4 regions of the Planococcus sp. TJ-302 genome follow, and region 4 is predicted to be linked to each of the others. Evidence: riboswitches for the same ligand, from Rfam matches in the RefSeq annotation. Region 4 holds a riboswitch; each other region holds the start of a gene.
What was found. Region 4 has a riboswitch for S-adenosylmethionine ahead of AC4EHB_RS14915 (methionine ABC transporter ATP-binding protein). Riboswitches for the same ligand answer to the same signal wherever they lie in the genome.

Region 1 (7,423 bases), on a different contig from region 4:
TGGGTTCATCGAAGATAATGATTTTGGCCGAATGGACCAGTGCCCTTGCGATCAGCACCAGCTGTTTTTCAGCTAAGGTCAGATCGGCCGCTTTTTGGCCGACTGCGATGTTGTCCGACTGCAGCTCTTTCAAAACCCTGCGCGCATCGTCGTAGAGTTTCTTTTGGGAGATAAAAAAAGAGCTCCCTCCAGCAAACGTATCGAGGAGGATATTTTCTGCCACAGACAATTCAGCGACGATGGCCGTGTCTACTTCCTGATAGACCGTATAAATCCCTTGCTCTTTTGCCTCTTTCGGCGAACGCAGCCGCAGCGGCGAGCCGTTCAACGTTATTTCCCCTTCGTCCTGGCTGTAGACGCCTGATAAAATCTTCATCAATGTGCTTTTCCCGGCTCCATTAACCCCGAGCAAGGCATGGACTTCGCCCCTTTGAAGGCTGAACTGTGCTTGCTCCAAAGCCGTGACATTGCCGAATGATTTGCGGATAGCCGTCATTTCCAGCAGCGGTTGCTCCATCTGCCCGCCTCCTTTCTTAGAAAAGAGCTGCCCCGCCATGCAGGACAGCTCCGTTGCGTTTTTTAATTGCCTTCAAGTTCCTTCAAATCATCTGTATAGCCTTGGTCGCTCGCGCCCCATCCTTCAATATACTCGCTCAATTCATTCGTTGTAATCGCTTCTGTTGGAAGTTTTTCAGCATCCACGAATACCGGATCCAGCACCACTTTTTCTTCCGGTGTTTCGCCATTGATCAATTGGTATGCATAGCGGACCTGGATGCGCCCGATGTCCATCGGATCAACTGCAGCTGAAGCCACCCAAGGGCTGTTTTCTTTTTGGATCATCTGCAAATCTTCATCGCTCATGTCGATGCCGTACACTTTAATGTCTGTGCGCCCCGCCTGTTCAATCGCGCGCACTGCACCTTTTGCAAATTCGTCCCACGCTGCCCAAACAGCTGTAATGTCACCTTCGTTCGGGTATTGTTTCAAAACCGCTTCCATCTGTGCCTGTGTATCTAGAGCGGTGTTTTTAGTCGCTCCGCCAAATGCCGTAATTTCTTTGATGCCCGGGTTATCCGTTAAGAATTTTTCATAAGCTACTTGGCGGCGTTCCATCGGCGCAAAGCCCGCTACCCAGATTTTCACGATGTTCGCTTCGCCGCCGCTGTCTTCAGCTAAACGTTCCAATGTCATTTCAGCCATTTTCTGGTCGCCTTGCTCAAGAGAAACAACGCCTTCTACATCTACGCCTGCATCAAATGCCACAACCGGAATGCCTTGTTCCACTGCTTTTTCAACGCCTTGGTTCAATGCTTCTTTCGTGCCGTGATCGATCAAGATGGCATCAAAGCCTTGGTTGATCGCCGCATCCAGGTTCGATGCCATTTTCGCCAAATCGCCTTCAGAAGTGAAGACTGTCACGCTGCCGCCGAATTTTCCGGCCTGCTCTTTTACCCCTTCAATATATTGGGCAGAAAACGTCCCGAGGTTGATTTGCATGATCAATGCTACTTTTTTGCCGGATAACGGGTGGTCCGATGCTTCCGCTTTTGTTGCGTCTGACGTGCCTTCTTCGCTGACTTCCCCTTTTGGCTGGCAAGCTGCTAAAAAGGCACTGAGGATCAATAATAAGGCGATGAATAAAAGCGATTGTTTTTTCATGAATTTGCTCCTTTTCCTGTGTAAGCGCCGAGAACGGCAGGTATATTTTTTTTGTAATCCGGGGTGATGGCCCCTTGTTCGGTGATGATGGCTTTGATCAGCCGTGCCGGTGTGACATCGAAAGCGGGATTGAATACTTTCGTGCCTTCCGGCGCTATTTGTATGCCGGCAATATGCGTGATTTCTTCCGCTTTGCGTTCCTCGATTGGAATTTCTCGGCCGGAAGAAATGGATAAGTCGAATGTCGATGCCGGTGCCGCTACATAAAACGGAATGCCGTACGCATCAGCGAGCAGCGCTAAATTCAAAGTGCCGATTTTGTTCGCGGTGTCGCCGTTCGCAGCAATGCGGTCGGCTCCGACAATGATCGCTTCAATATTTTTTGCACCAATCGTGTGGGCGGCCATGCTGTCAGTGATCAGCGTAACGTCGACGCCCGATTGCTGCAGCTCCCACACCGTCAGCCGGGACCCTTGAAAAACCGGACGCGTTTCACAAGCATAAACTTCAAATTGCCGTCCTAGTTCGCTGCCCAGATGAAACGGCGCCAACGCTGTGCCGTATTTTGCAGTAGCGATTGACCCGGCGTTGCAAATCGTCATGACGCGCGTTTTGCCTTCCAATAAAGACAGGCCGTATTCGCCGATTTTCCGGCCTGCCGCTTCGTCTTCTTCATGGATGCGCACCGCTTCTTCAAGCAACAGCACTTTTCCTTGCTCGACGGTTGCAGCACCTTTCACTTTTGCCGTCAGCCGCTTTAGCGCCCATACCAGATTGACCGCTGTCGGGCGCGAGCTGCCCAAATGCGCCGCGTCTTTTTCAACCAAATGGAAAAAAGTTTGGAGTTCATCCGTGTCGTGGCGGACTGCAGCTAGCGCCAATCCATACGCAGCCGCTATACCGATTGCCGGCGCGCCGCGTACTTTCAGCGTCAAAATTGCTTCATAGACGTCTTCCAAGGTTTCCAGCGCCACGTACTCGATCACATGAGGCAGTTTCTGCTGGTCCAAAATCGTCAGCTTGCCGTCTTTCCAGGAAATTGATAACGGGATCGCCATTATTCCGCCTCCCCGATTAACGCTGTTACTTCGTAGATGCTTTTCACTTCAGCACGCTGCAAAATCAGCTTTTCGCCAAACTGCAATGCCCTTTTTTTCAATTCAATACGGCGGCCAGTGTCCTCGATGCCGTCGAGGTCTTTAACATGCGCCAGGCCGATTGTCCGGCGGATCAGTTCACAACCCGCAAAGCCCAGTGCATCCCGGAAAATCTTCTCGATGATGAATTCGCGATAGCCTTCCGTTCCTTGATAAGCTTCAATGCCTTTGTTTTCCCAAAGGGCCGTGAATCTTGCTTCAAACGTTTCCCACGTGCGTTCAATATGCGAATGGATCACTGTGCGCTGGTCTCCGCTGCGCGTCAGTGATTGGAAAATCAAATTTGCGAGAAACAAGCCGACATCAAAGCCGATCGGCCCGTAATAAGCGAATTCCGGATCGATAACCTTCGTTTCGCTGTCGCTGGCGAAGATGCTGCCGGTATGGAGATCGCCGTGCAGCAGCGCTTCCGCTTCAGTCAAAAAACTAAACTTCAACTTCGCCGCTTCCAACTGAAGCGCTTTGTTAGCCCATCGCGCTTCCACAGCCTCTTTCAGCTCCGGCTCGAAATCATTGGTTTCATTATCAAAAAACGGGTCTGTAAAAATCAGGTCTTCGGTAATCTTGCACAGCTCCGGATTCGAGAAAGCCGCAGCGAGCTTTTTCTTTTCAAATGGATGAAGCGCAAAATCCGATGTCTGGAACAAGGTGCGCGCCAAGTATTCGCCGATATCCGTCGACAGCTGCGGATACGCCTTTCCGGCAATCAAGCCTTCGCGGGCAATCGTCAAATGCGATAAATCTTCCATGACCGTCAAAGCCAATACCGCATCCGTGGCATAAACAGCCGGCACCAGATTCGGCACGAATTCACCGTGTTTCCGAAGGGCATCTGCCTCGATCTGTGCGCGCTGCAACGTCAGCGGCCAGCTTTCGCCGACGACTTTCGCATACGGCAGCGCCTGTTTCAAAATAACGCTCTTGCCGCTTTCCTGATCCGTCACGCGGAATACGTAATTCAAGTTGCCATCGCCGATTTCGTCGCATTGCAATGCCGCGCCAGCCGGGAATGGATAATGCGTTCTCGCAAGCTCAATGGCGGACTCTACTGTCAATTCTTCGTATTGTTTAGCTGCTGTTGCCATATGTCATCTACCTTTCGAATGCAAAATAAAAAGCCTCTTTCCCAAAAGAAAGAGGCTCAGAAATATAGATTCCATGCCTCTTATCTTTCAGAAATGTACATTTCTGATGGAATTAGCACCGTGCCTTGCGGGATTTTCATCCCGGCGCTGAAGCGCCCCTTCTCACGAAGGTATTACGGTCGGTTGCTGGGCGTCATAGGGCCAATTTCCCTCTGCCTGCTCTTGATAAGAGTTTTTAATGCGTATGTGTATGCTGTTTGAAAAGAATCCTATCATGGTTCAGAATTGAGTGTCAATAACTTTTTTCAATATTCCTTTTCATTTCGCTTCAGGCGGACGCTTACCGCGGGGTGGGCATGGAGCCTCCATTGACCCACTGATCCCGCAGGAAAGGCTAGGCTAGGCCTAGCCTTTGCGACGAAGCTAGCGCAGCGATGCAGGAGCAGTATGTTTGCCCTCGCCGCCTTACGCTGCATTCAAAGATATATTTTAATACAGAATCATTTCTTTTAACGAAGAACATGAAAGACACACTTTCTGAAGTTGCTTTCGATTCTCGAGATATGGAGCAAAACAGCGGAGAAAACCTTACTGCTCCTGTCTCTGCATCGCTGCGCTAGCTTCGAGACATTAAAGTGCGTTGCAGTGCTGCGCACTTCGTCGCAAAGGCATTGCCCCAATGCTTGGGTCCATGCCTTCGCAGCTGTTTTGCGGAATATCGGTCGAATATTCAGACTGCCTCTCATCCACAATTTACAGATAATTATTGACAGAAAGTTTTAATCGTGGAATAATCAGAATTACTTTGTATATCGAAACCAATTGAATACGCATTCTTATTCAGAGCAGGTGGAGGGACAAGCCCTATGACACCCGGCAACCGGTCCAGCAATGGACACGGTGCTAATTCTTGCAGCCCGTTTGACAGGCTGAGAAATAAGAAGTTGTTAAGCCCATTAACCTCTTCTTGTTTGAAGAGGTTTTTTTATGTTTTCAATCAATGTAAACGGAGTGTGGATAATTTGAGCAGATTGACAGCTACTTACCAGCTTTACGGAAAACCCGGCTCTTTCAAGAAAAAGGCGGAAGGCATCGCGCTTGGCTTGACGATCGGCTCGTGGACCGATTTGCCGTTGCTTGAGCAGGAGCAATTAAAACAGCATAAAGGCGAGGTGGTCTCGGTCACCGAGTTTGATGATGCACCGCATCCGCTGAAACCGGGACTGATTCGCGCCGAAGCGCAAATCTCTTATCCGAGCGCAAATTTCTCGCCGGACCTGCCCGCCATCCTGACGACGGTGTTTGGAAAGTTGTCGCTCGACGGCGAAGTGAAGCTGCTTGATTTGGCGTTCGACGATGAACTGCTTGGGCATTTCCCCGGGCCGCATTTCGGTATCGAAGGCGTCCGCAGTTTGATCGGCGTCCATGACCGCCCGCTTGTTATGAGTATTTTCAAAGGTGTGATCGGCCGGGACTTGGAATTTTTGAAAGCCCAGCTCCGCCAGCAGGCGCTTGGCGGCGTCGATCTTGTGAAAGACGACGAAATCCTTTTTGACAATCCGTTGACGCCATTTGAGCAGCGGATTACTGCTGGCAAAAGCGTGCTGCAGAGCGTATTCGAAGAAACGGGCCACCGCACTTTGTATGCCGTGAACCTTTCAGGGCGCACATCTACACTTCGCGACAAAGCGAAAAAAGCGCGAGAACTGGGGGCTGACGCGTTGCTCTTCAATGTCCACGCTTATGGGCTCGACGTTCTGCAGGAATTGGCGGAAGACACGGACATTCAGCTTCCATTGATGGCCCATCCGGCATTCAGCGGGGCGTTCACTTCTTCTCCGACTTACGGATTAGCGACAGCGCTCGCACTCGGCAAATTGACGCGCATTGCCGGAGCGGACTTCTCGTTGTTCCCCTCCCCTTACGGCAGTGTTGCACTTGAAAAAAGCCAGGCCTTGGCGCTTGGCGAAGAGCTTGTGAAAGCAAGCGCGTTGAAACGCTCTTTCCCGGTGCCTTCAGCTGGCATTCATCCCGGCCTCGTGCCGCAGCTGTTCGAAGATTTCGGTATTGACAGCATCATTAACGCAGGCGGCGGCGTCCACGGCCATCCGGACGGCGCGGCAGGCGGCGGCAAAGCATTCCGCCAGGCAATTGACGCCGTGCTTAACGAACATTCACTTGCCGAAGCAGCAAAACAAAATCATGAATTAAAAACAGCATTGGATATATGGGGGTAACAACCATGAATAAAACGGTCATCTTCTGTGATTTTGACGGCACCATCACCAATTCAGACAACATCATCGCCATCCTCCAGCATTTTGATCCGCCGGGATGGAATCCGATAAAAGACCAAATCCTGTCTCAGGAAATATCCATCCGCGACGGCGTTGCGCAAATGTTCTCGCTGCTGCCTGCAGCAAAAAAAAATGAAATTATCAAGTTTGTCTTGGAACAGGCGCAAATCCGTGAAGGTTTCGCCGATTTTGTCGCCTATACACGCGAACGCGAAATTCCTCTTTATGTCGTCAGCGGCGGCATCGACTTTTTTGTCCATCCGCTCATTAAACCGTTTGGCCCTTTTTCCGGCGTTTATTGCAACGAAGCGGATTTCTCGGGCGAGTCGATCCGCCTTGAATTTCCACATGGCTGCGACGAACAATGCCCGAGCCAGGGCTGCGGCTGCTGCAAGCCCTCGATCATTCGCCAATTGCTCGAGGACGGCGCACAAAGCATCGTCATCGGTGATTCCATCAGTGATTTAGAAGCGGCGAAGCAAGCCGATTTCGTCATCGCGCGCGACTATCTTGTTGGGAAATGCGAAGAGCTTGACCTGCCGTACAAGCCATTTGAAAACTTCCATGACGTCATGTCGATCATCGATGAAAAACTGGGGGTGAAGTCATGACCGCATTCCTGGAAAGATGGCAGGAACTCGCAGACATCAAAGACGAATTGGCATTGCGCGATTGGTTTATGGGAACGAGCGGAAACCTGGCAATTAAAGTTCAGGACGCGCCGCTGGAATTTCTCGTGACAGCGAGCGGCAAAGACAAGCGTAAACGCACATCCGAGGATTTCCTGCTGGTGAATGCGGACGGCAAAGCGGTGGAAGAAACGCCGCTGAAGCCTTCAGCTGAAACGTTGCTGCATTGTGCAGTCTATGCCAAGACCGGTGCGGGCTGCAGCCTGCACATCCATACGGTTGCCAATAACGTCATTTCCGAAATTTACGGCGACCGGGGCAAGATCAACTTTCAAGGCCTCGAGCTTATCAAGGCATTTGGTTTATGGGAAGAAGACGCCGTTCTGACGATTCCCATCATTCCAAACCATGCCCACATCCCCGACCTAACGGAAGAGTTTGAAAAACACCTTTCTGCTGACAGCGGTGCAGTGTTGATCCGCAACCACGGCATCACGGTGTGGGGCAAAAATCCATTTGAAGCTAAGAAACTATTGGAAGCAAGCGAGTTCTTGTTTCAATACCAGCTCGCTTTATATCAAATACAATCCCAT
Region 2 (7,423 bases), on a different contig from region 4:
TCCAATTCCTGTTCCAAATCACCCTGCCGTTCGGCTTGATTTTCCAGCTGCCGGTATTGATGCTGTTCCTGACAAGGCTCGGTTTTATTACGCCGATGCTGATGACGAAATACCGCAAGTATTCGTATCTTGGATTGGTGATCATCGCGGCGTTCATCACGCCGCCGGACATTGTCTCACATATGATTGTTACACTGCCGTTAATCGTGCTTTATGAGTTCAGTGTCGTCATCGCCAAAATTGGCTACCGCAAGTTTTTGAAAGCAGAGCAGCAGCAGCAAATCATCGAACAACAAGAAAGCCTTCCACCGAATTAAATCGGGGAAGGCTTTTTTTGTTATGCAGTTGTTATTGGATTTTCTCCAATTCTTTCAAGAATCCTTGGATCTTATCCATGTTGAGCTGGATGGCCATGACATAGCCGTTCAGCAGGATGTGCGCGATAATTGGAGTGATGATGCGTTTTGTTTTCTGGTAAAGGAATGCGAGCACCAGGCCGGTGGAAAAATACGTCAGCAAGTGTGTCATTTCCATGTGGACAAGCCCGAACGCCAATGCACTGACGGCAGTAGCAACCCAAAAGTTCGTTGTTTGGTTCAGTGAGCCGAAAATGACGCGGCGGAATACAAGTTCTTCAAGGACCGGGGCGAATAGGACGATTGCGAGTATCGTAAGCGGCACAACTTCAGCAACGCTGACGAGCGCCATCGTGTTCTCCGATCCGGGATCGATGCCGATGGCCATTTCAATCATGACAGCAAGCGACTGCCCAATTAGCAGCAGCAAGAAGCCGAGGGCTCCCCAAAGGAATGCCATCGGTAGGCTCGTTTTTTTGCCTTTCCAGATATCGAAAAAGCGCTTGTCCCGAAGCACGAGGATTATGGTGGCGACAAAGCCGATGCCCATGGAGCTGACGATGAGCCAACCGGTAGTGGTCATCCGTGCTGTTGTTTCCTCGAGGCCTTGTCCCTCGAAATAACCCATGGTAGGTGCGATGAAGAATGCCGGTGCTAGCTGCATCACGATGAAGATGAGCAGGACATAAAGCGGCGTCTTTTTTGTCTGGCGTTTGGCGGTGACGCTCAGTTTGCTTTTGCCGTTGCGGCTTGTATCGGTCTGCGCTTTTAAATTCAATTTCATTTCAGGTAGATTCCTTTCGTTAATGCATGCTCCTTCTATTGTAGAACTTTCACCGGGCGACCGCAAAGATTTAAAAAAAGAGAATGTTTTGACTTGCAAAAGAGAGGCGGTTTTATTAAACTGAGAAGTGGGTTAGCACTCGGGTGTTGAGAGTGCTAAGAAATATTTATTTAGATAATCTGAGGAGGGTGTTTCAATTGTTAAGACCATTAGGAGATCGCGTAATTATTAAGCTTATCGAAGCTGAAGAAAAAACTTCAAGCGGGATTGTATTGCCGGGATCGGCACAGGAAAAACCGCAGGAAGGCAAAGTGATCGCTGTTGGCAACGGACTTATCCGCGACAATGGACAGCGCACTGAATTGGACGTCCAAGAAGGCGACCGGGTCATCTTCTCGAAATATGCAGGATCTGAACTTAAATACGAAGGCAATGAATACTTAATCTTGCGCGAAAACGACATTTTAGCTGTATTAGGCTAAGCCATATATTCCTAATATTACGCAAAACGGCTCGCTTGCCGCGGGCGAGCGCCAAGCCGCTTCGTCGCTGCGCTCCTGCAGGGTCTCGGCTGTCTCGCTATCCCGCAGGCGTCTTCGCCGTTTTGCTCCATATTATTAACCGGGTGAATAACAATATAGAATGTTTTAACAAGATAGAGGAGGAAACTAAACATGGCAAAAGAGATTTTATTCAGCGAAGATGCACGCAGCCAGATGCTGCGCGGTGTTGATAAATTGGCAGATGCAGTGAAAGTGACACTTGGGCCGAAAGGGCGCAACGTTGTACTTGAGAAGAAATTCGGTTCACCCCTCATCACAAATGACGGCGTAACGATTGCGAAAGAAATCGAGCTTGAAAACCCGTTCGAAAACATGGGCGCGAAATTGGTGGCGGAAGTCGCTTCTAAAACGAATGACATCGCAGGAGACGGTACGACAACGGCAACGGTCCTTGCGCAAGCAATGATCCGTGAAGGACTGAAAAACGTCACTGCAGGCGCGAACCCTGTCGGCATCCGCCGTGGGATCGAATTGGCTGTCGCAAGCGCTGTGGAAGGCTTGAAAGCCGTTTCCCAGCAAATCGAAGGCAAAGAATCGATTTCACAAGTGGCAGCTATTTCTTCCGGTGACGCTGAAGTGGGCAACTTGATCGCTGAAGCGATGGAGCGCGTCGGCAATGACGGTGTGATCACGCTGGAAGAATCACGCGGCTTCACGACGGAATTGGACGTTGTAGAAGGCATGCAATTCGACCGCGGCTACCAGTCGCCATACATGGTGACGGATTCGGACAAAATGGAAGCAGTCCTTGAAAACCCGTTCATCCTTGTCACTGACAAGAAAATCGGCAACATCCAGGAAATCCTTCCAGTGTTGGAGCAAGTTGTTCAGCAAAGCAAACCGTTATTGATCGTAGCGGAAGACGTTGAAGGCGAAGCGTTGGCTACATTGGTCGTCAACAAATTGCGTGGAACGTTCAATGCTGTAGCTGTCAAAGCTCCGGGCTTCGGCGATCGCCGCAAAGCGATGCTTGAAGACATTGCAGCATTGACAGGTGCGGAAGTCATCACGGAAGACCTTGGCTTGGAATTGAAAACGACGAACATTGCACAGCTTGGCCGTGCATCGAAAGTTGTCGTATCGAAAGAAAACACGACAATCGTTGAAGGCGCTGGAGACCAGCAGCAGATTGTTGCCCGCGTGGCGCAAATCCGCAACCAGCTGGAAGAAACGACTTCAGAATTCGACAAAGAGAAATTACAGGAACGCTTGGCAAAACTTGCCGGCGGCGTAGCAGTCATTAAAGTTGGAGCGGCTACTGAAACAGAATTGAAAGAACGCAAATTGCGCATTGAAGATGCTTTGAACGCAACGCGCGCAGCAGTAGAAGAAGGAATCGTTGCAGGCGGTGGTACAGCGCTTGTCAATGTATACAATAAAGTCGCGGAACTTCTGGAAACAACAGAAGGCGATGAAGCAACAGGCGTCAAAATCGTTCTTCGCGCGTTAGAAGAGCCGGTTCGCCAAATCGCAACGAACGCAGGCCTTGAAGGATCGATCATTGTTCACCGCCTGAAATCGGAAGAAATCGGCATCGGCTTCAACGCAGCGAACGGCACTTGGGTCAACATGCTTGAGCAAGGAATCGTCGACCCGACGAAAGTGACGCGTTCTGCACTTCAAAACGCAGCATCCGTTGCAGCGATGTTCTTGACGACTGAAGCAGTCGTAGCAGACATCCCAGAACCAGCAGGCCAAGGCGGCATGCCTGATATGGGCGGTATGGGCGGCATGATGTAATCATCAGCCTTCCGGAAAAACTCCCTCTCACTAAGTGAGAGGGAGTTTTTCTATTCTGTTGGGTAAAATATTAAAATGATTTTCTGAAAATGTGTTGTAATGAAATGGATCGTCTGCTATTGTATTAATCACATCAGATTACTCGGTATTAAATTTCCGAGTATACATAAATTCTTATCTAGAGAAGTGGAGGGACTGGCCCTTTGAAGCTTCGGCAGCGGAACTAATTGGAGAACATTCCGATTTGTAACTGTGCCAAATCCAGCAGGTGCCCTAGACAGCACTTGAAAGATGAGAAGAGCCGGACCGTGAGCCCCTCTTCTTAATTATGGAGAGGGGCTTTTTTCTATTCAATGGATTGAGAGGAATGAGGAGTAAAAGGTATCGAACCGCCGAAATGTTTTACATCATTTCCAGTTTATAAAATTGCCGCATATGCAACTGGTTTAGATTTGTCAGGGGCAGAGTAAAATAATGAAAAACAAGGAGAGATAGCAAATGAAAAAGCGATTAATTGGTATGTTGGGGCTTTCAGCTTCCCTATTATTAGCGGGCTGCGGCAATGATCAAGCTTCCGGAAGGGATACGAAAGAAGTGCGGGTCGGTTTCGGAGTTGGCACTTATGAGCAGCAATTCAAAGAAGGCATCTTGCCCATCTTAGAGGAGAAAGGGTACACCGTTGATACGACAACCTTCTCTCAGAATATGCAGTTGAATCCGGCAATGCAAGAAGGTTCAATTGATGCGAGTATTTTTCAGAGTACAGCTTATATGGAAGGGATGAATGATGAATTAAACATGAATATGACCGGTATTGCTTTTGTGCCGAGTGCCCCTCAAGGATTATATTCTAAACATCATCAATCCCTGGATGAAGTGAAAGACGGATCAACCGTAGGGGTGCCGAATGATCCGGTAAACCAGGAAAGAGCGGTGCGTATTCTTGAGGAGTTAGGATGGGTGACTGTCTCGTCTGATGCAGGGGTTACAGATTTCAACCTGAAAGGTGTTGAAACAGCCGATTACGACATTGACATTAAAGTATTAGACCCTGCTCAAATTCTAGTATCACTGCAGGACATTGACTTTGGGGTCGTCAATGGCAATTATATTGCCAATGCTCCGGACCGGAAAATTACAGATGCCCTCAAGATTGAAGATACACCTGAGCAGCACCGGATTGTTGTAACGATTGAGGAAGAAAACGAGGATACAGAATGGGCGAGAGATTTGAAGGAAGCATATGAATCAGAGGAATTTAAGGAATACATCGAGTCGAATGAACAATATGACGGGTTCATCTTAACAGAGGAATGGGATCAATAAATAAGAACCCGTATTAGAAAAAGAAAGGTGAAGTGTACATGGATATCACAGCAGATAAGACCTTTGAAGAGCGTTTGCAGTTACTGACACATACGGTTGCCTCATTCTCAGAAAGAGCAGCCGAAAACGATCTTGAAGGAAGGTTTCCATTTGAGAATTTTAAAGAACTGAAAGCAATCCATTATCCTTCATTGACGATTCCAGCGGAGTACGGAGGGGCAGGCATCTCATTATATGAGATGCTGCGCTACCAAGAAGTTATCAGTAAGGCTGACGGATCCACAGGATTGTCCATCGGCTGGCACATGGGAATCATTAAAGATCTGGGAGAAAAGAATAGATGGAAAGAGTCTATGCTGAAAAAACTATTTGACGATATCAGAGAAAATGGGACATTGATCAATAACTGTGCGACAGAAAAGCAAACAGGAAGTCCGACAAGGGGAGGAAAACCTTCTACAACAGCTAAAAAGGATGGACGGCATTGGGTTATCGATGGCAGGAAGACGTTTACGACAATGGCTCCCGTATTGGATTATTTCAACGTAACAGCTGCGATTGAAGAGACAGGTGAAATTGGATTTTTCCTCATCCCACGCTCAAAAGTAGGGGTAGAGATCGAAGAAACGTGGGATAGTATAGCCATGAAAGGTACAGGGAGCCATGATTTGATATTGAATAACGTCAAGCTTGAGGAAGACTCATTAGTCGAAATTCTCGAACCTGGAAAAAAACAGGCAGCTGGATGGCTGCTTCATATTCCGGCATGCTACCTCGGCATTGCACAGGCAGCGCAGGAGTATGCCATCAGTTTTGCAAAAGAATACTCGCCGAATAGTCTTAACGGCCCGATTCTCGACCTGCCGAATGTTAAGCAAAAGATTGGCCAAATCGAATTGGAACTAGTCAGAGCGAGACATTTTCTATATTCTGTAGCGAAGCAGTGGGATGAGTCGAATGAAGAGGAACGATCAAAGATGAATCCGGAATTGGGAGCCGTGAAGGTAGCTGTCACCAATTCAGCAATCACCATTGTTGATTTGGCAATGAGGGTAGCAGGTGCTCATAGTTTATCAGAAAAGAGCCCACTGCAAAGATATTACCGGGATGTGAGAGCGGGCCTTCACAATCCACCTATGGATGATATGGTTATTCCGTTGCTTGCTGACTATGCGATTGGAAACCAGGCTGTGAAAAAAACTTTGAGTGAACAAGTCATTAAATAGCAACTAGAAGCTCTCCCGTTTATTCCACCCTCCATAAGAACTCGTTCAATTTGATTCATATTAAATTCATGAATATTCTTCTTATCTACTTCTTTTAGAAGAAATGAAACATCAAAAGAGCGCTGACCCTTTATTGGATCACCGCTCTTTTTTAGTATGAGCATTCGTCTCGCGCCTTAGGAAATTACGAACGTTTCAACTAATTATTTTGGCGGCTGCAACCATCAAGGAAATAGGCTATATAAGTTCAAATTATGTCTGCGCTTACAAACGTTCTTGTTGAGTTTGCGCTTATATGACACCTATCACTAGCCTCCCATAGGTGCGTCAGGTAAGTTATCCGTAGCAGAGAATTGCTTCCGATACGGAATTGCATTTAAAGGAGAATTTTTTTATGAAGAAAATAGCTTGGATAACGGATACAGCTGCGCAATTGGATGAAGCTTTCATCCAAAAACATCATGTATATGTCCTGCCTCTTAGTGTTGTTTTTGACGAAGGGTCATATCGGGAGTCCATCGACCTTACACAGGAAGAGTTTTATGATAAATTGCGCTTAGCGAAAGTCTCGCCTAAAACTTCGCAGCCAGCAATTGGAGAAATGCTTTCTTTATACGAAAAATTGCAGTCCGAAGGATATGATTTTGCGATTGCTTTACACTTATCAAGTGGACTTTCTGGCACATTTGAAAGCGCGCAGTCGGCTGCGGAAATGTCAGACTTCCAAGTGTATCCGATTGATTCGAAAATCGGTTCTTTTCCGATGGTGAAAATGATTGAAATTGGCGATAGCCTGTTGGCAGAAGGCAAGGACGTAGAAGAAGTTGTTGCGACAATAAAGGATATGACAGCTAAATCGCATTTATCTTTTATACCTTCAAGCTTGAACCAATTGCATAAAAGCGGTCGGGTTTCCGGCACACAAGCATTCTTAAGCAATATCCTGAACATCAAACTGGTCATTACGTTTGTAAATGGAAAAACGGTCATGAAAGAAAAAGTCCGTTCAAACAAGCGGGCAAAAAATACCGTGACTGATGCACTTCGCGCGGATAGGGCGAAAGGCACTGTACCGGAAGTTGCGGCTATTCATTGCAATAATGCGGCTGACGCAGAAATATGGAAGGACGAGCTTTTGCAGGAGTTTCCGGGCTTAAAAGTACAAGTTGTTCCACTTAGTGTATGTGTCGGGGTACATGCGGGGGAAGGAACTACGGGGTTAAGCTGGGTTGCTTATTGATTTTTTATTATAAACGGTTAAAAAAGAGGCGAATCCACAATGGGTTTGCCTCTTTTTAATCGGCTCCTTGATTAGCAGAAATCTTATTAAACAGCCTTTAGCTATATATGTTAAAATTTAAGAAATAAAGTAAAATTTTAGTTTAATCAACTGAGAAGTAAAACATGACAATAATCGAGGTGCATGAT
Region 3 (7,423 bases), on a different contig from region 4:
ATCGCTGCGCGCCCTCGATTATGCCATGGATGAAGGGGTGAACTTTTTCGATACCGCAGACGTTTATGGCGGGGGCCACAGTGAAGAGCTATTGGCAAAAGCCACCAAAGGCAAAGAATCGGACATCATGATCGCGACGAAATTCTGCCGCGCAGGTGATGTCCATGATCCCGCGACGTATTCGGAAGAAAGTGTCACGGCATATTGCGAAGCCAGCTTGCAGCGATTGGGGCGCGAAGCGATCGATTTGTATCAAATCCATTGCCCGCCGATTGAGATTTTGCGGGATGGCCGGGTCTTCGAAAGGCTGGATAAACTGAAGGCACAAGGAAAAATCCGCCATTACGGCGTCAGCGTTGAAACGGTTGAAGAAGGCTTGCTTTGTCTTGAAAACCCCAATGTCAGCAGCCTGCAAGTCATTTTTAATCTGTTCCGCCAAAAACCGCTCGAGGAATTATTCCCGAAAGCGTTGGAGCAGGGCGTCGGCATTCTGGCACGTGTGCCATTGGCAAGCGGCTTGTTAACCGGAAAATTCACCAAAGACGCCGAGTTCGAAGCGGCGGACCACCGCAATTTCAACCGCGACGGCCAGGCATTCAACGTCGGTGAAACATTTGCCGGCCTGGAGTTCAACAAAGGCGTCGACCTGAGCAATGAATTGAAATGGATTGCGGAAGGGCGCGGCAGTATGGCGCAAGCTTCGCTAAAGTGGATTTTGGAACACGATGCGATTTCATCAGTCATTCCGGGTTTCAAAAATGTGCGCCAAGTAAAAGACAATCTGCAGACGTTGGATGCCGAAGGGTATTCAGCCGAAGAGCTGGAGCGTCTGTCGCAATTCTATAGAGAAGAAGTAGCCGGGGCAATTAGAGGCCCTTATTAAGGGTGAAATTTCTGGAGAGCCTTATCTCGAAGAAATTCCCTTCATTTGAATCAGAAAAAGCTTTGCCGTCTATCGGTGAAGCTTTTTTTTTGCAGCAAATGGTTCAAATGTAGGATAAGCTGTTGTAACTTTTGTATGGGCGCGTTAAACTTAAATGGGAATTAGTGGTTTATTTATTAAAAATATAACAACTTAAAACTATTTGTAAAAATTATTGAAATATTACGCTATTAGTTTTTTGAACTAGCAAAGAATAGGGAGGTAAAAAAATGGCAGATTTACGAGTGCCCGAAAAGCGCTTTCGGCCAGAATTGGAAGGAATACGCGCGGTGGCAGCTCTTTTGGTGGCCATCTATCACATTTGGATCGGGTCGGTGTCCGGTGGGGTCGATGTCTTTTTTATCGTCTCAGGGTATTTGATCACAACATCTCTTTTGTCGCGGATGGTGCGGGAGGGCCGTATCAATTACGCGGAAAACTTGCTCGGGCTGGCAAAGCGGTTGTTTCCGCTGGCGTTTACAGTAATAGCAGTGAGCGCAGCGGCGTCGATTTTTCTCTTGCCGATGAGCACGTGGAAGCAGACAATCGCGGAATTGTTTGCCTCAATTTTTTATTTCCAGAATTGGCAGCTCGCGAATAGCGCGGTTGATTATTTGGGGCAGAACAACCAAGCGAGCCCGTACCAGCATTTCTGGGCGTTGTCGATTCAAGGCCAGTTTTACGTGACGTGGCCAATCGTCATCACGCTCGTGTACCTTCTCGCGACGAAAATTTTGAAGACACCGGTGCGCAAAACGTTGCTTGGGGTGCTGGCGGCTATTTTCTTCGCTTCGCTCAGCTACTCGGTTTACATCACCGCTGTCAATCAGCCGTGGGCGTATTTCGATACATTTGCACGCGCCTGGGAATTCAGCCTCGGCGGGATGCTTGCGCTGCTGCTGCCGTATTTGAAGTTTCCGGATCGTGCGCACCTCATCATGGGATGGTTGGGCCTTACGATTATCGCGTTTACGGGGATGCTGCTTCCGGTGTCGACTGTGTTCCCGGGCTTTGCAGCGCTGCTGCCGACAGGTGGGGTGATCTTGGTCATCATAGCGAGTGAAAACGGCAATCTCTTCGGTGTGCAGAAATTGCTCGGTTCGAAGCCGTTTCAATACTTCGGCAGCATTTCCTACGGCTTTTACCTCTGGCATTGGCCATTGCTTGTTTTCTATTATGCCTTTTTCAACACCGAGACGGTTTCGCTGTTTGGCGGGCTCAGCATTTTGGCAGTGACGTTCGTGCTGTCGATCGTTACGATTTGGCTCGTCGAAGCACCTGTGCGGCAGATGCCGGTCAAGCAATCGAAAAAACGTTTGACGAAAGTACTCGTCACACTGATGATGCCGGCCATTCTGGTTGGCGTGTCGTGGAGCGTCTTTGTCCAGGCAAGCAGCAGCGTCGCCGTTCCTGTCGTAACCGAAGACAATCCAGGCGCCCGTGCTGTTTCGGAAAACATCCAGCCGGCGATTGAAGCCGAGCTCAAGCCGGATTTTCTGACTGCGAAAGAAGTGCTGCCGGCCTTTTATAATGACCAGGACTGTACTTCCTCCGGCAGCAAGAACGCTAAATTGAAGGAATGCTCGTACGGTGTGACGGAAAATCCGGAGCATGTGCTTGCATTGGTCGGCGGTTCACATTCAGGGCACTGGTTCCCGGCGCTTGAAGAAATCGCGGAAGAACTGAATATGCGTATCGATGTCTACAACAAGGATGCATGCCGCTTCACGAACGGCGATTTCGATGGGTTATTAACGGAAGCATGCATGACATGGAATGATCAACTCCATCAGCGGCTCATGGAAGATCCGCCTGATTTGATTTTCACAACGGCGAACGTAAGTTCCAAAGCAACCGTGCCGCAGGTTTATATCGACAAATGGAAGCAATTTGAAGGTGTAACTGATATTTTTGCGGTGCGCGACAATCCACGGATGAAAGTCGACCCGACGCTTTGCCTTGATGCCTCGACTGTAGAAGACTGCTCCGTGCCGCGCAGCGAAGCGCTGGCCGCTGTAGCACCGTGGGAAAACACGGAAGGCATTCCGGGCAACGTGACATTTGTGGACATGTCGGAATATTTCTGTATTGATGATCTGTGTTCGCCGGTAGTTGGCAACGTGCTCGTCTACCGAGATAAGCATCATTTGACGACACTCTACTCCAAAACTATGGGTCCGGCACTAAAAGAGCATCTTGAGCCGGTGCTCAAGAAGTAACTGAAACGATAAACGCACCGCCAGCAAGCTAATTGCCGGCGGTGCGTTTTTTATTCTTCCATTTGTGTGGAGGGTCCTTGTTTAACGCTAATAAACAGAAAGTTCTCTGTTTTTAGACGAATTTTCTTGACCAGCGTCCCGTATGCAGGTAAGATTTTAAGAATACAAAAACTGCATAGTGAATTCTTATCGAGAGAAGTTGAGGGACTGGCCCTGTGACGCTTCAGCAACCAGCCATTCGTGGTCAGGTGCTAAATCCAGCAGGCATGCAATGGCCTGGGAGATGAAAAGGAACGAGTTTAACGACCGTAAAGCCTTCTTTTTCATGGAGGGCTTTTTTCTATATACAGGAGGGTGAGCGGCATGAAGTTATTGGATGCATTGAAAACGCGCGTGTTGACAGGGGACGGTGCGATGGGGACGCTGCTGTATTCGTACGGCATCGAGTATTGCAACGAGGAGCTGAACCTGCAGCGGCCGGAAATCGTCAGCAAGATCCACCAGGATTACATCAAAGCGGGAGCCGATATCATCCAGACAAATACGTACGGTGCGAATGCCCATAAGCTCGCGCGCTACGGCCTTGAAGAGCAAGTGAAAGACATCAACCTCGCTGCGATCGATATTGCGAAGCGCGCCGCGTCGCCTGGCGGGCAATACGTCTTCGGTACAATTGGCGGCATTCGAGGCATGCGGAAAAGTGATGCCACGATGCAGGAAATCATTGCGATGGTCGACCAGCAGGCGCAGCATTTATTGTCAGGCGATCCGGACGGCTTGCTGCTCGAGACGTATTACGATTTTGAAGAGCTTGCTGCGACGGTCACGCATTTGAAAAAGATGACGGATACCCCGCTGATTGCGCAAGTGTCGATGCACGAGCCGGGCATCCTGCAAAACGGCATGTCGCTGAACGAAGCACTGCACCAGCTTGAAGCGCTCGGAGCGGAAATCGTCGGCGTCAATTGCCGCCTCGGCCCGCACCATACGATCCAAGCATTCGAAGAAGTGTCGCTGCCGGAAAAAGCCTTCCTGTCGGCCTATCCGAACGCCAGCTTGCTCGACGTGGAAGACGGCCGCATTGTCTATGAATCGGAAGCCGATTATTTTGGCCGGGCTGCATTGTTGTTGAGAGAAGAAGGGGTGCGCCTCATCGGAGGCTGTTGCGGCACGACGCCGAAGCATATCGAAGAAGTGAAAAAGCGCATGCGCAATTTAGTGCCGGTGACAGAAAAGCAAGTGGTGGCGAGAAAGCCGATCGTCATCCGCGAAGCGGAAGCGCTCGACGCCAAGCCGCTGCACGAAAAAGCGAAGACGGAGCGCACGATCATTGTCGAACTCGATACGCCGCGCCATTTGGACGTCTCGAAATTTATCGAAGGCTCGAAGGCGCTGAATGCGGCGGGAGTCGATGCAGTGACGATGGCCGATAATTCGCTTGCTTCGCCGCGCATTTCCAATATGGCAATGGGCTCGATTTTGAAGCAGCAGGAAAACATCCGGCCGCTTGCGCACATCACGTGCCGCGACCGCAATTTGATCGGCCTGCAATCGCATTTGATGGGGCTTGACGCACTTGGCATGCATGATATCCTGGCAGTCACGGGAGATCCGACGAAAGTCGGTGATTTCCCGGGAGCGACAAGTGTCTATGACGTTTCCAGCCTGGAATTGATTCAGCTGATCAAAAAGCTCAACGAAGGCATTTCGTTTTCCGGCAAGCCGCTGCGCAAAAAAGCGAACTTCTCAGTGGCGGCGGCATTCAATCCCAATGTCCGCGTCGTCAGCCGGGCGGTCAAGCGGCTGGAACAGAAAATCGACAGCGGCGCAGATTATTTCATTTCCCAACCGGTGTTCACAAAAGAGAAAATCATTGAAATATACGAAGAAACAAAGCATTTGAGCACGCCGATTTTCCTTGGCATCATGCCGCTGACAAGCATCCGCAGTTCGGAATTCCTGCACAACGAAGTGCCAGGCATCAAGTTATCGGAAAATGCGCTTGAGCGGATGCGCGCATGCGGCGACGACAAGGAACGGGCGACGGCTGAAGGCATTGCGATAGCGAAGGAATTGATCGATACTGCGGCTGGCCTATTCAATGGCATTTACTTGATCACGCCATTTTTCCGCTACGAAATGTCCGTGGAATTGATCAATTACATCAGGCAACTAGATTTGAAGAAAGAAGGCGAAAGCAGCCATGTCCAAAACACTTATTGAACAGCAGCTTGAAAAACGGATCTTGATCATCGATGGCGCCATGGGAACGATGATCCAAAACGCCGATTTATCAGCGGAAGATTTCGGCGGCGAGGAATTTGACGGCTGCAACGAATACTTGAACATTGTACAGCCGGGCGTCATCGAAAGCGTCCATAAAGCCTATCTGGAAGCGGGAGCGGACATTCTTTGTACGAACACGTTCGGCGGTACGCCGGTGGTGCTCGACGAGTATGGACTTGGAGACCAGGCAACCGACATCAACCGCCGTGCTGTAGAAATTGCCAAGAAAGCGGCTGCTGACTATTCCACCCCTGAATGGCCGCGCTTTGTCGCAGGCGCGATCGGACCGACGACGAAAACTTTGTCGGTGACAGGCGGCATCACATTCGACGCATTGCGCGAAGATTTTTATGTACAGGCGAAAGCGCTGGTTGAAGGCGGCGCGGACTTGATCTTGCTTGAAACGAGCCAGGACATGCTGAATGTCAAAGCGGCGACCATCGGCATCAGGCAGGCTTTCGAAGAGGTAGACAAAGAATTGCCGATCATGATTTCAGGGACCATCGAGCCGATGGGCACAACGCTTGCCGGGCAAAGCATAGAAGCATTTTATATTTCCATTGAACACGTCAAGCCGTTGTCGGTCGGTTTGAACTGCGCAACGGGACCAGAATTCATGACGGACCATTTGCGCTCGTTGTCCGAGCTATCCGACGGCTTTGTCAGCTGTTACCCGAATGCAGGGCTGCCGGACGAAGAAGGCCATTACCACGAAACGCCGGAATCGCTGTCGAAAAAGCTGCGGGGCTTTGCTGAAAAAGGCTGGCTCAACGTAGTCGGCGGCTGTTGCGGTACGACGCCTGCGCACATCAAGGCTGTGAGAGAAGCAGTGGCTGGGCTGCCGCCGAGAAAACCGGACCAAACCGGGCATGGGCATGTCTTGTCCGGTATCGAACCGCTGCAATACGACGATTCGATGCGTCCGCTGTTTATCGGGGAACGCACGAACGTCATCGGTTCGCGGAAATTCAAGCGGCTCATCGTTGAAGGGAAATTCGAAGAAGCTTCTGAAATCGCACGCGCCCAGGTGAAAAACGGGGCACACGTCGTTGACATCTGCCTCGCGAACCCGGACCGCGATGAACTCGAGGACATGGCAAACTTCATGCACGAAGTGGTGAAGAAAGTCAAAGTGCCGCTCGTCATCGATTCAACGGACGAAGAAGTAATCGAAGCGGCGCTGAAGTTTTCGCAAGGTAAAGCGATCATCAACTCGATCAATCTTGAAGACGGCGAAGAGCGCTTTGATGCCGTTATGCCGCTGGTGAAGAAATACGGGGCGGCGGTTGTCGTCGGAACGATTGATGAGCCGGGTATGGCAGTGACGCGTGAACGCAAACTGGAAATCGCAGAACGCTCGTATGATTTATTGGTCAACAAATGGGGCCTTGCGCCGGAAGACATCATTTTTGATCCGCTCGTGTTCCCGGTCGGCACCGGCGATCAGCAATACATCGGTTCCGCGGTCGAGACGATCGAAAGCATTCGCCTGATCAAGGAAAAATTGCCGCGCACATTGACGATCCTCGGCATCAGCAATGTATCGTTCGGCTTGCCGCCGGTCGGCCGGGAAGTGCTGAACGCGGTATATCTTTACCATTGCACGCAGGCGGGGCTCGATTACGCCATCGTCAATACGGAGAAATTAGAGCGCTATGCGTCGATTCCTGAAGCGGAAATCAAGATGGCCGATGAATTGCTGTTCACGACGACAGACAAGACATTAGCGGATTTCACCGATTTTTACCGCGACAAGAAAAAAGAAAAAAGCGAAGACGACATTCCGAAAACTGTTCCCGACCGCCTCGCTTATTATATTCTGGAAGGCACGAAAGAAGGGCTCATTCCGGACCTTGAAAAAGCGCTCGGCATGTACGATACGCCGCTTGATGTCATCAATGGGCCGCTGATGGCTGGCATGGCGGAAGTGGGACGCTTATTCAATGACAACCAGCTGATCGTCGCCGAAGTGCTGCAAAGCGCAGGCGTCATGAAA
Region 4 (7,423 bases):
ACTCGCGAAAAATTGGCGACGATGGCTTCTCACTTATATGCTGTAGAAAGTTCGGTTTACCGCACAGTCGGTTTGTTCGAAGACCGCATGAGTGATTTCACGGATGAGCAGCAGGCTGACGGCAAATTGGTGGCCGATTCAATCGCTGAATTTGCAGTTGAATGTTCGTTGAATAAATTCTTCGGCACAGAAACGCTTGATTACATCGTTGACGAAGGCGTTCAGCTTCACGGCGGGTATGGCTTTATGCAGGAATACGAAATCGAGCGCATTTACCGCGATTCCCGCATCAACCGCATTTTTGAAGGAACGAATGAAATCAACCGTTTGCTGGTTCCGGGTACGTTATTGCGCAAAGCATTGAAAGGTGAGCTTCCGCTGCTTCAGCACGCACAGAAGTTGCAAGAAGAATTGCTGATGATGATGCCAGAAGAAGTCGGCACAGAAGCTTTGGCGCAGGAAAAATATCTTGTCCGAAACGCGAAGAAAATCGCTTTGTTGGCAATCGGCTTAGCGGCGCAGACATACAGCACGAAATTGGAGCAGGAGCAGGAAATTCTCGTGAACATCGCCGACATCGTCAGCAATGTCTTCGCGATGGAATCTGTCGTTCTCCGCACAGAGAAAGCAATTGCGGCATCAGGCGAAGTAAAAGCGCAGCAGAAATTGCTGTACACGCAGATTTATTGCCAGGAAGCATTCGATAAGATCGAGAAAGACGCGAAAGAAACATTGATCGCAGCAATCGAAGGCGACAACCAGCGCATGATGCTTTCTGCATTGCGCAAATTAACGCGTTCGACGCCATACAACGTTATCGCGAAAAAACGCGAAGCGGCAGTCAAATTGGTCGAAGCAGAAAAATACGTGGTGTAATAGGGACCAACAGGCTCATTCGGTGAGCCTGAAAACGAAAAGAGGATTGGGCAGGGGGCCTAATCCTCTTTTTGCGTTATTCGGGAGGCACAAGCGAAGGGAGTATTTTACATCGACGCAGCGCCCGCGATTTGGTAAGCTTGGAAAAAAAGGAGGATTTTTCTTGATTACCTATTACGCATATCCGAAATGCACAACTTGCCGAAAAGCGAAAAAATGGCTGGACGACCAAGGGATTGAATACAACGAGATCAATATTGCGGAAGCACCGCCTTCAAAAGAGCAGCTCAGCGAAATTTATGGAGCGAGCGGAGTCGACTTGAAGAAGTTTTTCAACACAAGTGGCATGAAATACCGCGAGCTTGGCTTGAAAGACAAGTTGCCCCAAATGAGCGAAGAAGAACAGTTGGAATTGCTGGCTTCTGACGGCATGCTCATTAAACGTCCGCTGGCTTACGGCTACGACAAAGTGACACTCGGGTTCAAAGAACAGGACTTTGAGTCCAGCTGGAGATAGAGCAATTGATTTCTTGTATTTCCGATTTGTTTATGTCAAACTTAGATATGAGTAAACTACATAATATGGAGGGTTTTCGATGAGCACACCACTAGAACTTCGTTATTCAAAAGAGCATGAATGGGTCAAGGTAGAAGGCGCGACAGCACGGATCGGCATTACTGATTTTGCACAAGCTGAACTTGGAGATATCGTTTTTGTCGAATTGCCGCAAGTTGGTGACGAACTGAAAAAAGACCAGCCTTTCGGCAGTGTCGAGTCTGTTAAAACTGTTTCTGAACTTTACGCTCCAATCAGCGGAAAAGTACTGGAAGTAAACAGTGAGCTTGAAGACAGCCCGGAATTTGTTAACGAATCCCCTTATGAAAATGCGTGGATGGTGGTAATCGAATCCCCTAGCGAAGCTGAATTGGGCGAATTGATGACAGCTGAGCAATACAAAGAAATGATCAACGAGTAATTCCAAAGCGCCTTTGTGGCGCTTTTTTTATACACAATTCTGGACATACTTTCCGAGCGAGGTGTTGCTTTATGGAAAAAGTGATTGTGGTGGAAGGAATCAGCGATAAAGTGAGGATAGCGCCGCTTATTGCAGAACCCGTGACGATTCTTTGTACAAATGGTACAGTAAGTGCAACAAGGCTTGAAGAATTGCTGCTGCCGTTTGAAGAAATGGATATCATCATATTGGTGGACGCGGACAAATCAGGCGAGAAGCTGCGCAAACTGGTGAAGCGCGAGTTTCCGGAAGCCCGCCATTTCTATATCAACCCGAGCTACAAAGAAGTAGCTGCTACACCTATCCGCATCCTGATGGATATACTGATATCAGCAAACGTTCAAGTCAATAAGTTTATAGCTGAGGGATGAAACCGCATGAATGAATGGACACATAAAGAATGGCTGAAAGAGAAAAATACAAACGACGTGGCTGCTTACTACCTGTATGCGCCGATGTGCGGAACTTGCCAGATTGCTTCGAAAATGCTGGAGGTCGTGCAGGAACTGGTACCGGATCTGCCAATGGGAAAAGCAAACTTGAACTATGTGCAGGAAATCGCTTCGCTGTATCAAGTGGAAAGCGTCCCGTGCCTGCTCATCACGCAAAATGGACAGCTGAAAGAAAAGATTTACGCGTTCCAATCCGTACCTTATCTGTATGGAAAGTTAAAATCAGTTGACGTATAAATCCAGGCATGGTAAATTAAATTTCTGAAATTAATTAAATATCGTTACTCTTATTAAGAGTGGTGGAGGGAAGTGCCCTATGAAGCCCGGCAACCGTCATGAAAATGAAATGGTGCCAAGTCACGCGAAGCTGAAACTTCGGGAAATGAGAGATCGGTTCAACTTTTTAAGTTACCCTTCTGCTCATTTCTGCGCAGAAGGGTTTTTATTTTTGGATTAGGAGTGTTTATGGAATGATTGAACTTAAAAAGTTATCGAAAGTGTTCGATACGGGCAAAGGCTCGTTGACAGCGGTCGATGGAGTGGAACTGGACATTGCACCAGGCGAGATTTTCGGCATCATCGGCTATAGTGGAGCAGGCAAGAGCACGCTCATCCGTTTATTGAACGGATTGGAAAAGCCGACGTCGGGGTCAGTCGTCATCAACGGCCAGGACATCACAGCGATCAACAGCAAGGAATTGCGCAAAGCACGCCAGAAAGTCAGCATGATTTTCCAGCATTTCAATTTGCTGTGGTCGCGCACCGTCAAAGAAAATATCGAATTTCCGCTTGAAATTGCAGGAGTGCCGAAAGAAAAACGTGCTGAGCGTGTCTTGGAACTTGTGGAGCTCGTTGGACTCACCGGAAGAGAGAACGCGTATCCTGCGCAGCTATCCGGAGGGCAAAAGCAGCGCGTCGGCATTGCCCGTGCTTTAGCGAACAACCCGGAAGTGCTGCTTTGCGATGAAGCCACTTCTGCATTGGATCCGCAGACGACCGATTCGATCCTGGATTTATTGGTGGATATCAACAAACGCTTAGGATTGACCATTGTGCTCATCACTCATGAAATGCATGTCATCCGTAAAATCTGCCACCGCGTCGCCGTCATGGAAGGTGGACGCGTCGTAGAATTAGGAGACGTTCTGAACGTTTTCCAGGCGCCAAAAGAAAACATCACCAAACGTTTTGTTGCTCAGGTGACAGACACCGAAGATTCCCAGGCAACCATCAAGCATTTGCGCGAACTGTATCCGTCGGGTGTCCTCATCAAACTGGTATTCGTCGGAGACCAAACCGAGCAGCCGATCTTAACGAAACTGATTCGTAAATACCCTGTCGATATCAACATTGTGCAGGGGAATATCGCACATACGCAAAGAGGGGCTTATGGAACATTGATCTTACAAATAAAAGGCTCACAGCCTGAAATTGATGAAGCGATCGCTTTCCTTAATGCAGAAGACGTCCAAACGGAGGTGATGGCAAATGATTGAGTCATTATTCCCGAACGTCGACTGGAATGATATGTGGGAAGCTACGCTCGAAACCATTTACATGACCGCGATGTCGACATTTTTCACGTTTGTCATCGGTTTGGTGCTCGGCATCGTCCTATTTTTGACAGCACCGAAGCAATTATGGGCCAACAGCATTGTCAATTGGCTGACCGGTGCATTCGTCAATATTTTCCGTTCAATTCCGTTCATCATCTTAATCATTTTACTGATTCCATTCACGAAGTATATGATCGGAACGATTCGCGGACCGAACGCCGCATTGCCGGCGTTGATCATCGGTGCTGCACCATTTTATGCACGCATGGTATTGATCGCCCTGAAAGAAATTGACAAAGGCGTAATCGAAGCCGCCCGGTCAATGGGTGCAAGCACGTGGACCATCATTCGCAAAGTGCTGCTTCCAGAATCAAAACCGGCACTTATTTCCGGCATCACGGTGACAGCCATTGCCCTTGTCGGTTATACCGCAATGGCAGGCATCATCGGAGCCGGTGGCCTTGGCACCCTGGCGTTCCTTGACGGTTTCCAAAGAAGCCGCCAAGACGTCACACTTATGGCCACGATCCTCATATTGATCATTGTATTTGCCATCCAGTTTATCGGTGACCGTTTGACTGTAAAGTCGGACAAACGCTAATCATAAAAAACACATAAAAAGGGAGACTGACAACATGAAGAAATTTGTAGCAGGAACATTACTAACAGCATTCGCATTAGCGGGATGCGGAGCAGACGAAGGCGGCTCAGGCGAAGAGTCATCAACATTGAAAATCGGTGCATCGAATGTGCCGCACGCTGAAATTCTTGAACAAGCTAAACCGATTCTTGAAGAACAAGGCATCGAACTTGAAATCGAATCATACCAAGACTACATTTTACCGAACCAAGACTTAGAAGCAGGTGAAATTGACGCTAACTACTTCCAGCACGTTCCTTATCTGGCTTCACAAGTAGAAGAGTTCGGCTATGAGTTTGAAAATGCCGGCGGTATCCACATCGAGCCAATCGGCGTTTATTCTCAAGAATACGATTCTTTGGAAGAACTTCCAGAGGGTGCTACTATCCTAATGAGCAGTTCAGTTGCAGATCACGGCCGCATTTTATCTATGCTTGAAGCGCAAGGTTTGATCAAGTTGGATGAAGCTGTGGAGAAAACGACAGCAGAAGTCAGCGACATTTCGGAAAACCCTAAAAACTTGCAGTTTGAAACAGATTACGAAGCAGCAATTTTAGTGCAAATGTACGAGCAAGGCGAAGGTGACGCTGTATTGATTAACTCTAACTACGCAATCGATGCTGGCTTGAACCCTATGGAAGATTCCATTGCACTTGAAGATTCAGACTCACCATATGTCAACATCATTGCGGTCCGCAAAGGCGATGAGGACAAGGAAAATGTCCAAGCATTGGTCGAAGTATTGAAATCACAAGAAATCCAAGACTTTATCTTGGAAGAATGGGGCGGCTCTGTCGTACCTGTAGATTGACAAAAAGCATCCGAGAGGATGCTTTTTTATTTTGATAAAATAATGAAAATATTCCGCGTTTTTCTCAAACTATTCTATTTTTTTGCCTCCTATGATACTTTTGAATAATAATGATAATACAATTGTTCACATGGGGAGGACAAAATAATGAAGATTAAGTTTGGTTTGCTGCCAAGAATTATTTTGGCAATCGCTTTAGGAGTGTTAATCGGTTCATTTGCGCCTGAATGGCTGGCTCGCGTTTTTGCCACGTTCACCGCTATTTTCGGAAGCTTTTTGAATTTCATTGTTCCATTGATCATTCTTGGTTTTATCGCTCCGGGTATTGCTAAACTCGGAAAAGGCTCAGGGAAATTACTGGGGCTTGCCACATTTTTCGCTTATTTCTCGACAATAATTGCTGGCATTCTGGCATTTGTGGCATCAACGACAATTTTACCGAATTTCATGAAAGCCGGATCGATGAGCAACATCGATGATCCGGAACATGCACTTGCTGCATCGTATATCGCATTGGAAATGCCGCCAGTATTCGGCGTTATGTCCGCTTTGATTCTCGCGTTTTTGCTTGGAATCGGTATGGCTTCAACAGGTAGCAAAACAATGATTTCGTTCTTTGATGAATTCCAGGCGGTTATTGAAAAGACGATTTCATATGTAATCATTCCATTGCTGCCAATCCATATTTTCGGGATTTTCGGCAATATGGCATACGGCGGGGCAGTTGCTGAAATCTTGTCATTGTTTGCTGTTGTATTCGTCATGATCCTCATCCTTCACTGGATCATGCTCCTGCTGCAATACACGACTGCCGGTACCTTGAATAAAAAAAATCCATTCTTCTTGCTGAAAACGATGATGCCGGCTTACTTTACCGCGCTTGGCACCCAGTCATCTGCGGCAACAATTCCAGTTACCGTCCAGCAAGCACGCAAGACCGGAGCCAACGAACGTGTTGTTGACTTCGCAGTGCCGCTGTTTGCAACGATTCACCTTTCCGGCAGCACAATCACAATCGTGTCTTGTGCAGTCGGCGTCATGTTATTGACTGGCGAAGTGCCGGCTTTTGGCAGCATCTTGCCATTCATCTTGATGCTTGGTGTAACAATGATTGCTGCACCTGGTGTTCCAGGCGGGGCAGTAATGGCTGCTATCGGGCTGCTTGAATCGATGCTCGGTTTCGATCAAACCATGGTCGCACTTATGATAGCCCTTTACTTAGCACAAGATAGCTTTGGTACTGCAACAAACGTAACTGGCGACGGTGCTTTGTCAATGATCGTCGATCGCTTCACAAATGGAAAAAAAGCGTTGCAATAAAACCAATATTTCCTCTATTTCGACTTTTCTCCCAAATATATACAATCAGAAAAAGCTGTGCTACTATAACTTTGGATTGTAAGAAAAAGGGGGAAATATTTATGAAGAAATTACTGGTTATCGGTTTCTCAGTTGCACTTCTATTAGGAGCTTGCGGTGAAGATAAAACTAGCGGGGCTACTGAAGAAGCACCTGCAACAAATGGTGCTGCAAAAGAGGCAGGCACTGCGAAACAGGAAATGATGCGTTTCTACATGTCAGTTCCAAATACGATCAATGCAACAGATGCAGACTTGAACGCTTTTGAAATGGCACAGACAGAAGGCACATTGCCTAAAGCTGAAGAACTTCAAACAATGAAGGATGCAGCTAAAGCTTCAGCTGAAGAAACTTCCGCAGCAGTAGAAGGAATAGAAATTCCTGAAACGCTCGAAGAACAAAAAGCTGATATCGAAGCTGCACTAGCTTCTATTAAAGAGTCTTACGACATAAAAGCTGAAGAGCTGACGAAAGAAGCTTCTTTCGAAGCGGCAAATGCAAAATTCCAAGAAGCAGACGAGAAGTTCAATGCCTTATTGGAAGCGCAAGAGCTTAACCCTTCAAGCATCTACAACGAAGTAAGCCAATAAACAAAAGGTCCGGCATCTGCTGGACCTTTTTTTGTTCCTATATTCCGGAAAATAGCTGTGAAGGCATGCATCCAAGAATTGGAGAGAGGCCGTTGCGAAGAAGCTTGCGCGGCTGAAGCCGTG

Region 1: it holds a riboswitch for S-adenosylmethionine, as region 4 does, so the genes downstream of both, mtnK (S-methyl-5-thioribose kinase) here and AC4EHB_RS14915 (methionine ABC transporter ATP-binding protein) in region 4, are expected to answer to the same signal.
Region 2: it holds a riboswitch for S-adenosylmethionine, as region 4 does, so the genes downstream of both, AC4EHB_RS12710 (MetQ/NlpA family ABC transporter substrate-binding protein) here and AC4EHB_RS14915 (methionine ABC transporter ATP-binding protein) in region 4, are expected to answer to the same signal.
Region 3: it holds a riboswitch for S-adenosylmethionine, as region 4 does, so the genes downstream of both, AC4EHB_RS12645 (bifunctional homocysteine S-methyltransferase/methylenetetrahydrofolate reductase) here and AC4EHB_RS14915 (methionine ABC transporter ATP-binding protein) in region 4, are expected to answer to the same signal.

What each region holds. Positions count from the first base shown of each region.
Region 1 covers NZ_JBZDOI010000001.1:2,142,585-2,150,007, forward strand. The annotation lists gene AC4EHB_RS10415 (sugar ABC transporter ATP-binding protein) at 1-517, opposite strand, end outside; gene AC4EHB_RS10420 (sugar ABC transporter substrate-binding protein) at 580-1,662, opposite strand; gene mtnA (S-methyl-5-thioribose-1-phosphate isomerase) at 1,659-2,720, opposite strand; gene mtnK (S-methyl-5-thioribose kinase) at 2,720-3,904, opposite strand; SAM riboswitch class I at 3,982-4,136, opposite strand; SAM riboswitch class I at 4,738-4,847, shown strand; gene AC4EHB_RS10435 (2,3-diketo-5-methylthiopentyl-1-phosphate enolase) at 4,927-6,141, shown strand; gene AC4EHB_RS10440 (2-hydroxy-3-keto-5-methylthiopentenyl-1-phosphate phosphatase) at 6,147-6,812, shown strand; gene AC4EHB_RS10445 (methylthioribulose 1-phosphate dehydratase) at 6,809-7,423, shown strand, end outside.
Region 2 covers NZ_JBZDOI010000002.1:377,727-385,149, reverse strand. The annotation lists gene tatC (twin-arginine translocase subunit TatC) at 1-317, shown strand, start outside; gene AC4EHB_RS12725 (CPBP family intramembrane glutamic endopeptidase) at 349-1,140, opposite strand; gene groES (co-chaperone GroES) at 1,338-1,622, shown strand; gene groL (chaperonin GroEL) at 1,815-3,443, shown strand; SAM riboswitch class I at 3,615-3,741, shown strand; gene AC4EHB_RS12710 (MetQ/NlpA family ABC transporter substrate-binding protein) at 3,942-4,769, shown strand; gene AC4EHB_RS12705 (acyl-CoA dehydrogenase family protein) at 4,808-5,995, shown strand; gene AC4EHB_RS12700 (DegV family protein) at 6,390-7,235, shown strand; gene AC4EHB_RS12695 (GAF domain-containing protein) at 7,422-7,423, shown strand, end outside.
Region 3 covers NZ_JBZDOI010000002.1:363,382-370,804, reverse strand. The annotation lists gene AC4EHB_RS12655 (aldo/keto reductase) at 1-883, shown strand, start outside; gene AC4EHB_RS12650 (acyltransferase family protein) at 1,153-3,141, shown strand; SAM riboswitch class I at 3,325-3,431, shown strand; gene AC4EHB_RS12645 (bifunctional homocysteine S-methyltransferase/methylenetetrahydrofolate reductase) at 3,505-5,364, shown strand; gene metH (methionine synthase) at 5,345-7,423, shown strand, end outside.
Region 4 covers NZ_JBZDOI010000004.1:48,597-56,019, reverse strand. The annotation lists gene AC4EHB_RS14940 (acyl-CoA dehydrogenase FadE) at 1-876, shown strand, start outside; gene AC4EHB_RS14935 (arsenate reductase family protein) at 1,040-1,393, shown strand; gene gcvH (glycine cleavage system protein GcvH) at 1,473-1,853, shown strand; gene AC4EHB_RS14925 (toprim domain-containing protein) at 1,925-2,263, shown strand; gene AC4EHB_RS14920 (thioredoxin family protein) at 2,270-2,581, shown strand; SAM riboswitch class I at 2,629-2,733, shown strand; gene AC4EHB_RS14915 (methionine ABC transporter ATP-binding protein) at 2,815-3,840, shown strand; gene AC4EHB_RS14910 (methionine ABC transporter permease) at 3,833-4,501, shown strand; gene AC4EHB_RS14905 (MetQ/NlpA family ABC transporter substrate-binding protein) at 4,536-5,351, shown strand; gene AC4EHB_RS14900 (dicarboxylate/amino acid:cation symporter) at 5,499-6,671, shown strand; gene AC4EHB_RS14895 (hypothetical protein) at 6,773-7,300, shown strand.